2 regions of the Paenibacillus sp. FSL M7-1414 genome follow, and region 1 is predicted to be linked to the other one. Evidence: riboswitches for the same ligand, from Rfam matches in the RefSeq annotation. Region 1 holds a riboswitch; the other holds the start of a gene.
What was found. Region 1 has a riboswitch for thiamine pyrophosphate ahead of MHH92_RS17265 (thiamine phosphate synthase). Riboswitches for the same ligand answer to the same signal wherever they lie in the genome.

Region 1 (3,826 bases):
AACCGCCATAATGAGTTTGCCAGAAAGAACGGTATTTCCTATACGTTTACGATGCCCCTGATTGCGCAGGAAGATTGGTACAACTCCATTAATGATACAGGGATTATGGCCTTTATCCAAGGTATAGGTGTGGGTGACCAGAAGATCAACAACTACGCAATCGGTGGAGGCAGACTTGTGAAGAAAACGGCCATCGTAGGTGGGGTAGATCCTTTAACGGGTATCAAGTACTATTATCCCTCCACTTGTGGCAATGGTTACCGTGCTGAAGAGGTGTTCACAGACGCAAGACAAGCAGCTGCACAAGGCTATTTCGAATATAAATGCTCTAATCGTTAGGGTAGCCTGTATGACAAAATTATGTAAGAGGTTCCTGAACTGTTTACATTACTTTCAGAAAAGACGGGACCTGTGCTAGAATAGGGTTTCGGAACAATAATAAAAGTAATGTCTAATAGATAGGAGCAACCTCATCTTATGAGTTTATTGTCAGTAGAGAACGTAAGTCACAATTTTGGAGATCGCACGTTATTTAAAAATGTATCGTTTCGTTTACTTGCCGGAGAGCGTGTAGGACTTGTTGGTGCCAATGGTGTGGGTAAATCCACATTAATGAACATCCTTACCGGTAAATTGCTTAAAGATAGTGGAAAAGTGGAATGGACACCTAAGGTCCGTTATGGATATCTGGATCAGCACACGAAGCTTACCCCAGGCAAAACCATTCGTGACGTTCTTAAAGATGCATTCCTTCCGTTGCTTGAATTAGAAAAAGAAATGATGAATATAACGGACCAGATGGCAGATGCAGATCCAGATAAGCTGGAGCAGTTGCTGGAAGAGATGGGCGATATTCAGGAACAACTGGAACAGGGCGATTTTTATCTGATTGACGTAAAAGTGGAAGAGATGGCCAATGGTCTTGGTTTGTCCGCAATTGGTCTTGATCGGGATGTCGCAGCTCTAAGTGGTGGGCAACGTACCAAGGTGCTTCTTGCCAAGCTTCTGCTTGAGAAACCTACAGCCCTTTTGCTGGATGAGCCGACCAACTATCTGGATGTAGAGCACATTGAATGGTTGTCACGTTACCTGAAGGACTACCCTCATGCGTTTCTTTTAATCTCCCATGACACGGAATTCATGAATGAAGTCGTAAATGTCATTTATCATTTGGAATTTGCCAAATTAACGAGATATGCAGCGAACTATGACAAGTTCCTCGAGATGGCTGATATGAATAAAGCCCAGCATATTGATGCGTACGAGAAGCAGCAAGAGTACATCAAGAAGCAGGAAGATTTCATTCAGCGTAACAAGGCACGTGCTTCAACTTCAGGTCGAGCGAAGAGCCGGGAGAAACAGCTGGACAGAATTGAACGTATTGATCGTCCAGATGAAGCGGCCAAACCAACATTCAAATTCAAGGATGCCCGTGCGAGTAGCAAAACGGTCTTTGAGGGCATTGATTTTGAAATTGGATATACGTATCCTTTGCTGCCTAAGATGACAATGACAATTGAACGTGGTGAGAAAATTGCCATCGTAGGTTGTAATGGTGTGGGTAAATCAACACTGCTGAAAACCATCCTGGGAAAAATATCTCCACTCAGTGGAAAGACTTTCTTGGGAGATTATCTCGAAACGGCCTATTTTGAGCAGGAAGTTCGTGCTGGGAATATCACGCCGATTGAGGATGTGTGGAATGAGTTTTCACATTTGACCCAAAATGAAGTCCGGGGTCATCTCGCTCGCTGCGGGTTGAAAAATGAGCACATTACCCGTCCGCTTAACATGCTGAGTGGTGGAGAGCAAGCCAAGGTTCGTCTATGCAAACTCTTGATGCGTGAAAGCAACTGGATTCTATTCGATGAGCCGACGAACCATTTGGATGTCACAGCTAAAGCTGAGTTACAGCGTGCCTTGCAAGAATTCAAGGGAACGGTGTTGCTGGTATCTCATGAACCTGATTTCTACGAGGGTTGGATTACCAAAACATGGAATGTTGAAGAATGGTCTGAGAAAAACTAGACAATTCAAGCAACGCTTAATAGAAATGAACGGTGACAAAAAAATCCTTCTATGGTAACATAGGCTACAACTTCATATGAACACTAGGGGGGCCGCACGATGTGGCTGAGATGGAAGAATGCGATTCCGGACCCTTTGCACCTGATCTGGATCATACCAGCGTAGGGAAGTGGCGAGCGCGTTTCAGTGAATGACGTGAGCAAACGGCAATTCGAAAGAATTCAACCGTCTTGCTTAGTAAATTGAAACATGCAGTTGCGTGTATAACGTTATGGCTATAAGGTCTATAGCTTTATTGCACGAAATGAACTGTATGTATCAGTCAGTCATCTGGTCCTATAATTAATACGCAGCCACTCCCCTACGGGAGTGGCTTTTTTGTGTTTTCATAGCATTCACACATGGAAGGGGATGAACAGTACGGTAAGTTCTCATGAACATGTTCACGAATCATTTGAATTGCATGTTGTATCTACGGGTGTAGGGAATCAAGCATCTTTTGTAAAAGCTGCAAAGGACGTTTGGCCATGGGTGGACTACATCCATATACGAGAGAAACAACTCTCGTGGCAAGACAAGATCGGTTGGGCTGAAAGTCTGCGTAGCGTTGGCGTTCCATCTTGTCGCATCGTTATCAATGGTTCAGAACTGCCACCACAGAATGACATCTATGGCGGTGTACATTGGGGGCAAGATGCGATACGTAACTATAACCCTGCTGTAATAAGCAATGTGCAGCGACTTCGTTTGGGCGTATCTGTTCATTCAATCGATGAGGCAAAAATCGCTGAAGAACGGGGAGCCGATTACCTTTTCTTCGGGCATGTCTACTCAACCAACAGTAAGCCTGATCTTGAACCAAGAGGATTTTATGCTCTGGCTGAAGTGTGCTCTGGTGTCTCCATTCCTGTCATGGCAATTGGGGGCATCGAACCGGGAAACATTCACGCTATTCGCTCTGCAGGCGCACAGGGAGTCGCTGTGATCTCGAATGTATGGGCGAGCGATTCCCCGGATCGGGCTGCTGCATTATTAAGGCAGGCTATCGTTGCTACAGAAAGTTTGAGCCGCTGAATCAAGGAGATGAGAGGATGAAAAAGATCATTACTGATAGACCGGATAAGATTCATGCAGAAACGATTATTGTAGGTGGAGGCGTTGTTGGTTGTGCCATTGCGTATGAGCTGGCTTCCCGTGGACAGGATGTGCTGTTGCTGGAGCGTTCGGCGATTGCGGGAGGCACTTCTTGCGCGGCGGCTGGAATGCTGGCGGCAGATAGTGAGGATTTTGCTCATCCTTTGATGGCTAAGCTCGCCAGGCAGAGTAGACAGTTACTTATCGAGCAACAGGTGCTAATGGCTACACTCAGTGAGGTAGAGACTGGCCTGCAACGCCAGGGATTCCTAACTCCTTTTCGTTCATACAGTGAATTAAGTAGTTATAAGGGCAATCGGAAGTCTGCGTTATCTGCTGATGAGGTGTGGTGGGATCGTTCCGTTGTGCAACAGGAGGCATCATGGCTTAACAGAGATACGTATGGAGCCTATTACAGACCTTACGAGAGTGAGATTCTTCCAGTCCATCTAACGAAGGCATATGCTGAATCCGCTCAAGCATTGGGAGCACGGGTTATGGAGGACATACAGGATATACGTGTGCAAGCAAACGAACACGGCGTGCAGGGAATCACCACATCGATCGGTGAGATGAAATGCAAACATGTCATTATAGCGGCTGGATTACAGAGTGAAGAGTTGATGAGACATGTGAATCTGAGCTTGCCTGTGTGGTCGGTAAA
Region 2 (3,826 bases), 3.0 Mb from region 1:
TGCATAAGATATGTTTTGTTTTGAAGATTGTAAATACTGTATTTGCATCTAATTTCTGTCTAAGTATTATCCAACGTTTCTTTTGCCTCCATGACGATGACGCCGTATGCTAAACCGTTTCTCCAGCCAGGTAATCAGTACAAACAAAACGATCCCAAGCAGGGATAACAGCAAAATGGCGGCAAACATCGCATCCGTGTTCATGTTGCTGGACATACGACGGCTGAAGTACCCTAGACCTTTGCTACCACCGAGCCATTCGCCAATCGTTGCCCCAACCACGCAGTACACCACAGACATCTTTAGCCCCGAGAAAAAAGAGGGAAGTGCCAGTGGAACCTGGAGTTTGCAAAAAATATCCCATTTGCTGGCGCCCATGGTGAGCAGTAGTTCACGCTGCTCCGGATCGCCTTGGCGGAGTCCATCGTAGGTACTGACCACAATGGGGAAGAATGCGATTAAGAACACCACCGCGACTTTGCTCCACAACGTGTAACCAAACCACAAGATAAATACGGGAGACAAGGCAATCAGCGGGATGGTCTGACTGATCACGATGAAGGGATACAAGGCTTTTTCAATCGATCGGTTCATATGCATGCCTGTTGCTAGCGTAATTCCAGTCACTATGGACAAGACAAAACCAACAACAACCTCCATAAAGGTAGCAGGCAAATGGATGGTCAACAGCAGACGACGATGCTCAACCAGTGAGCCTATGATGGCCGTGGGTGCAGGAATGATGAAGGAGGGCACCCATCCCATACGCACGATCACTTCCCAGATCGCCAGTAATAAGAACATGAGCATAATAAACAAACCACATTGGGAAAACGACCTAGAGAGCCACTTCGAACACCACGCCCAGACGCTGACCTCAGCTCTATCGCTTTGCATGCAATTGTTCCTCCAGTTGTTGTCTCATCTGCACGAGAGCCGGTTCGTAGATCATGTTCGAATGCCTTGGGCGTGGTAAAGGAACCGTCATCTCACGCAACTGCTGACCTTGCCCCCCTGGAGTTAACAGAATGATACGGTCACTTAACAGCAGGGCTTCTTCGATGTCATGTGTAATGAACAGCACGGTTTGGCCAATGCCCTCCCAAAGCTCCAGCAACCAGCGATGCATTTCTCGTTTGGTTAAGGCGTCGAGTGCACCGAAGGGTTCATCCAGCAACATGAGCTGCCCGCCTGTAAGCAAGGTACGAAGAAATGCCACCCGCTGCCGCATGCCGCCGGATAACTCATCCGGGTAGGCCTGTTCATAACCCGACAGGCCGAACCTTGCCAACCCAGCTAGGATGTTTGCCCGTAACTTGTCCTTGTCCTGTCGGCCTGGTGCAAGCTCGGCAGGCAGCATGCAGTTCTCCATGACGGTACGCCAGGATAACAGCAGATCTTTCTGCGGCATATAGGCGACTCGTCCGAGCCGTTGTCCTTGCGGGACATCAGCTATATCGATGGTGCCAACGGTTGGTTCATGCAAGCCTGCGAGCAGCTTGAAGAGCGTGCTTTTACCTGATCCGCTGGAGCCGATGAGCGAGACAAATTCTCCTTGTTGAACCTGAAGCGACACATTGGAGAGCACAGGGGACTCTTTTTTTTCGGGAAAAGCAAAGCTTACGTTGTGAATGGTTACATGGTTATCCATCTGATCCTCACCCCCTTGATGTCAGACTACTGCAATAACAACGGCATCCTATACTCTGCAAAAGGAACAAAAAAGACCCACCCATTTCCGGAGAAATGAGTGGGTCTGTAAGTTAAATCCGCAATTTATCTTCACATACATGAAAAATTCCGCTTACTAAAAGGCCGCTCCACTTCCCTCCGCTGGTATGATCCAGATCAGGTTCAAAGGGTCCGAATAGTCATATTCGTCTCAGCCGCAAGGCTCCCCTAGTGCAAAAGTTCAAGATATGCAGTTGTGTGTTCAGCATATATCACTTGAACATGAACTGTAAAGAGGCAGCATGATGGAATTGTTGAGATGAACTTGGAGTCAGACCCGAACAACTGAACAATTTACCTGGGCTCCCTAACCCGATATAATAGTGGTGGCGCATATTGGCCGGATCACAAAATGCAGGTGGGATTGTTCTCCCTCCGAAGCAGAATGGGGACCCGAGTTGAAAACGTTCAAAAAAGTATATATTGAGATCACGAGTATCTGCAATCTGGCATGCAGCTTCTGTCCGCAGACACAGCGTGCCAAAGGATTCATTGACCCTGAAGTCTTCAACAATATACTGGATCAAGTTAAACCACACACCAATCATATTTATCTACATGTCAAAGGTGAACCCTTGTTGCATCCCAAAATAGATCTGTTGCTCGATTCCGCACATGAGAAGGGACTCAAGGTGAACATTACAACGAATGGTACACTGCTGCCCAAGACTCAGCATAAATTGCTTGGCAAACCGGCGCTGCGGCAGATGAATTTCTCCCTGCACAGCTTCGATGGGCATGAAGGTTCAACAGATCGTGACGGGTATCTGCGTCATATTTTGTCCTTTGTACACGAGGCCGTTAAGCACAATGTCATCATCTCATTTCGGTTGTGGAATCTGACACAGGATAACTTCACGAATGCTCAGATGAATCGAAATCGGGAGACCCTTGAAGTATTGGAACGTGAGTTCAATCTGGATTTCCGCATTGAGGAAAAAGTAGTTCCAGGTAGCGGGGTCAAAATTGCCCCGAATGTATACCTGAATCAGGACCATGAGTTCCGGTGGCCAAGTCTGGATGCACCTGAAGATGACGGCAAAGGCTTCTGCCATGCACTTCGCGGTCAGGCAGCTGTGCTTGTAGATGGAACGGTGGTTCCATGCTGTCTTGATGGCGAGGGTGTCATTAACCTCGGTAACGTTCACGAGAAGTCATTCTCGGAGATTATTGAGGGTGAGCGAGCGAACAATCTGGTATATGGCTTCTCCAAACGCGAAGCTGTAGAAGAGTTGTGTAGAAAGTGCGGTTATCGTCAGAGATTTGGAGCCTGATATTTTATAACAGCAAGCCAGAAGACATTCAAGATCACACATTTGGAGACAAATGTAGTGGTCTTTTTTTGTTATTGGGGATTAAGTGAGGGGTACAAACGTTACAAATGAGCATACCAGAGGTTGATATGAGCATATTGCTTGAGAGACCTAGCATGCAAAAAATGCCGATATGACAGGGATTGTACGATGTCATGATATATCTGATCTAATGATTATTCTAGTTACCTTCCTTATTTGGTAGGATTAGGTTGTTGGTCGGACAGAGGTGCACCTCTGGCGAACTTCCAGTACAAGCCCAGGCTGTACATTACCAAAAAACGAGAGAATAAGGGAGGAATAAAGTTATGAAAAAAATGTTGACGTTGTTACTGTCCGCTGGTTTGGTTGCTTCTATATTTGGTGCAGTTCCGGCTGCGGCTGCGCCTACGGTTGTAAATTCAACTATTATTGTTCCAAAGGGCACGACCTATGATGGTCAAGGCAAAACATTTGTAGCTAATCCTTCCACACTTGGCGACGGATCTCAAGCAGAAAATCAGAAGCCAGTCTTCCGTCTGGAGGCAGGGGCCACGCTCAAAAACGTAAACATTGGATCACCAGCTGCTGATGGTGTTCACTGTTATGGCAACTGTAATATATCGAATGTGGTCTGGCAGGACGTGGGCGAGGATGCACTGACATTGAAGTCTGCCGGAACGGTTAACATTACCGGTGGGGCAGCGTATAAGGCTTATGATAAAGTGTTCCAGATGAATGCAGCTGGAACAATTAACATCAAAAATTTCCGTGCAGATGATATTGGCAAACTGGTTCGCCAA

Region 2: it holds a riboswitch for thiamine pyrophosphate, as region 1 does, so the genes downstream of both, MHH92_RS04490 (ABC transporter ATP-binding protein) here and MHH92_RS17265 (thiamine phosphate synthase) in region 1, are expected to answer to the same signal.

Annotation. Positions count from the first base shown of each region.
Region 1 is NZ_JBBOOS010000001.1:3,981,859-3,985,684, reverse strand. It holds gene MHH92_RS17275 (hypothetical protein) at 1-339, shown strand, start outside; gene MHH92_RS17270 (ABC-F family ATP-binding cassette domain-containing protein) at 478-2,028, shown strand; TPP riboswitch at 2,104-2,213, shown strand; gene MHH92_RS17265 (thiamine phosphate synthase) at 2,440-3,102, shown strand; gene thiO (glycine oxidase ThiO) at 3,120-3,826, shown strand, end outside.
Region 2 is NZ_JBBOOS010000001.1:984,206-988,031, forward strand. It holds gene MHH92_RS04485 (ABC transporter permease) at 67-897, opposite strand; gene MHH92_RS04490 (ABC transporter ATP-binding protein) at 884-1,651, opposite strand; TPP riboswitch at 1,809-1,911, opposite strand; gene MHH92_RS04495 (radical SAM/SPASM domain-containing protein) at 2,130-3,005, shown strand; gene MHH92_RS04500 (pectate lyase) at 3,353-3,826, shown strand, end outside.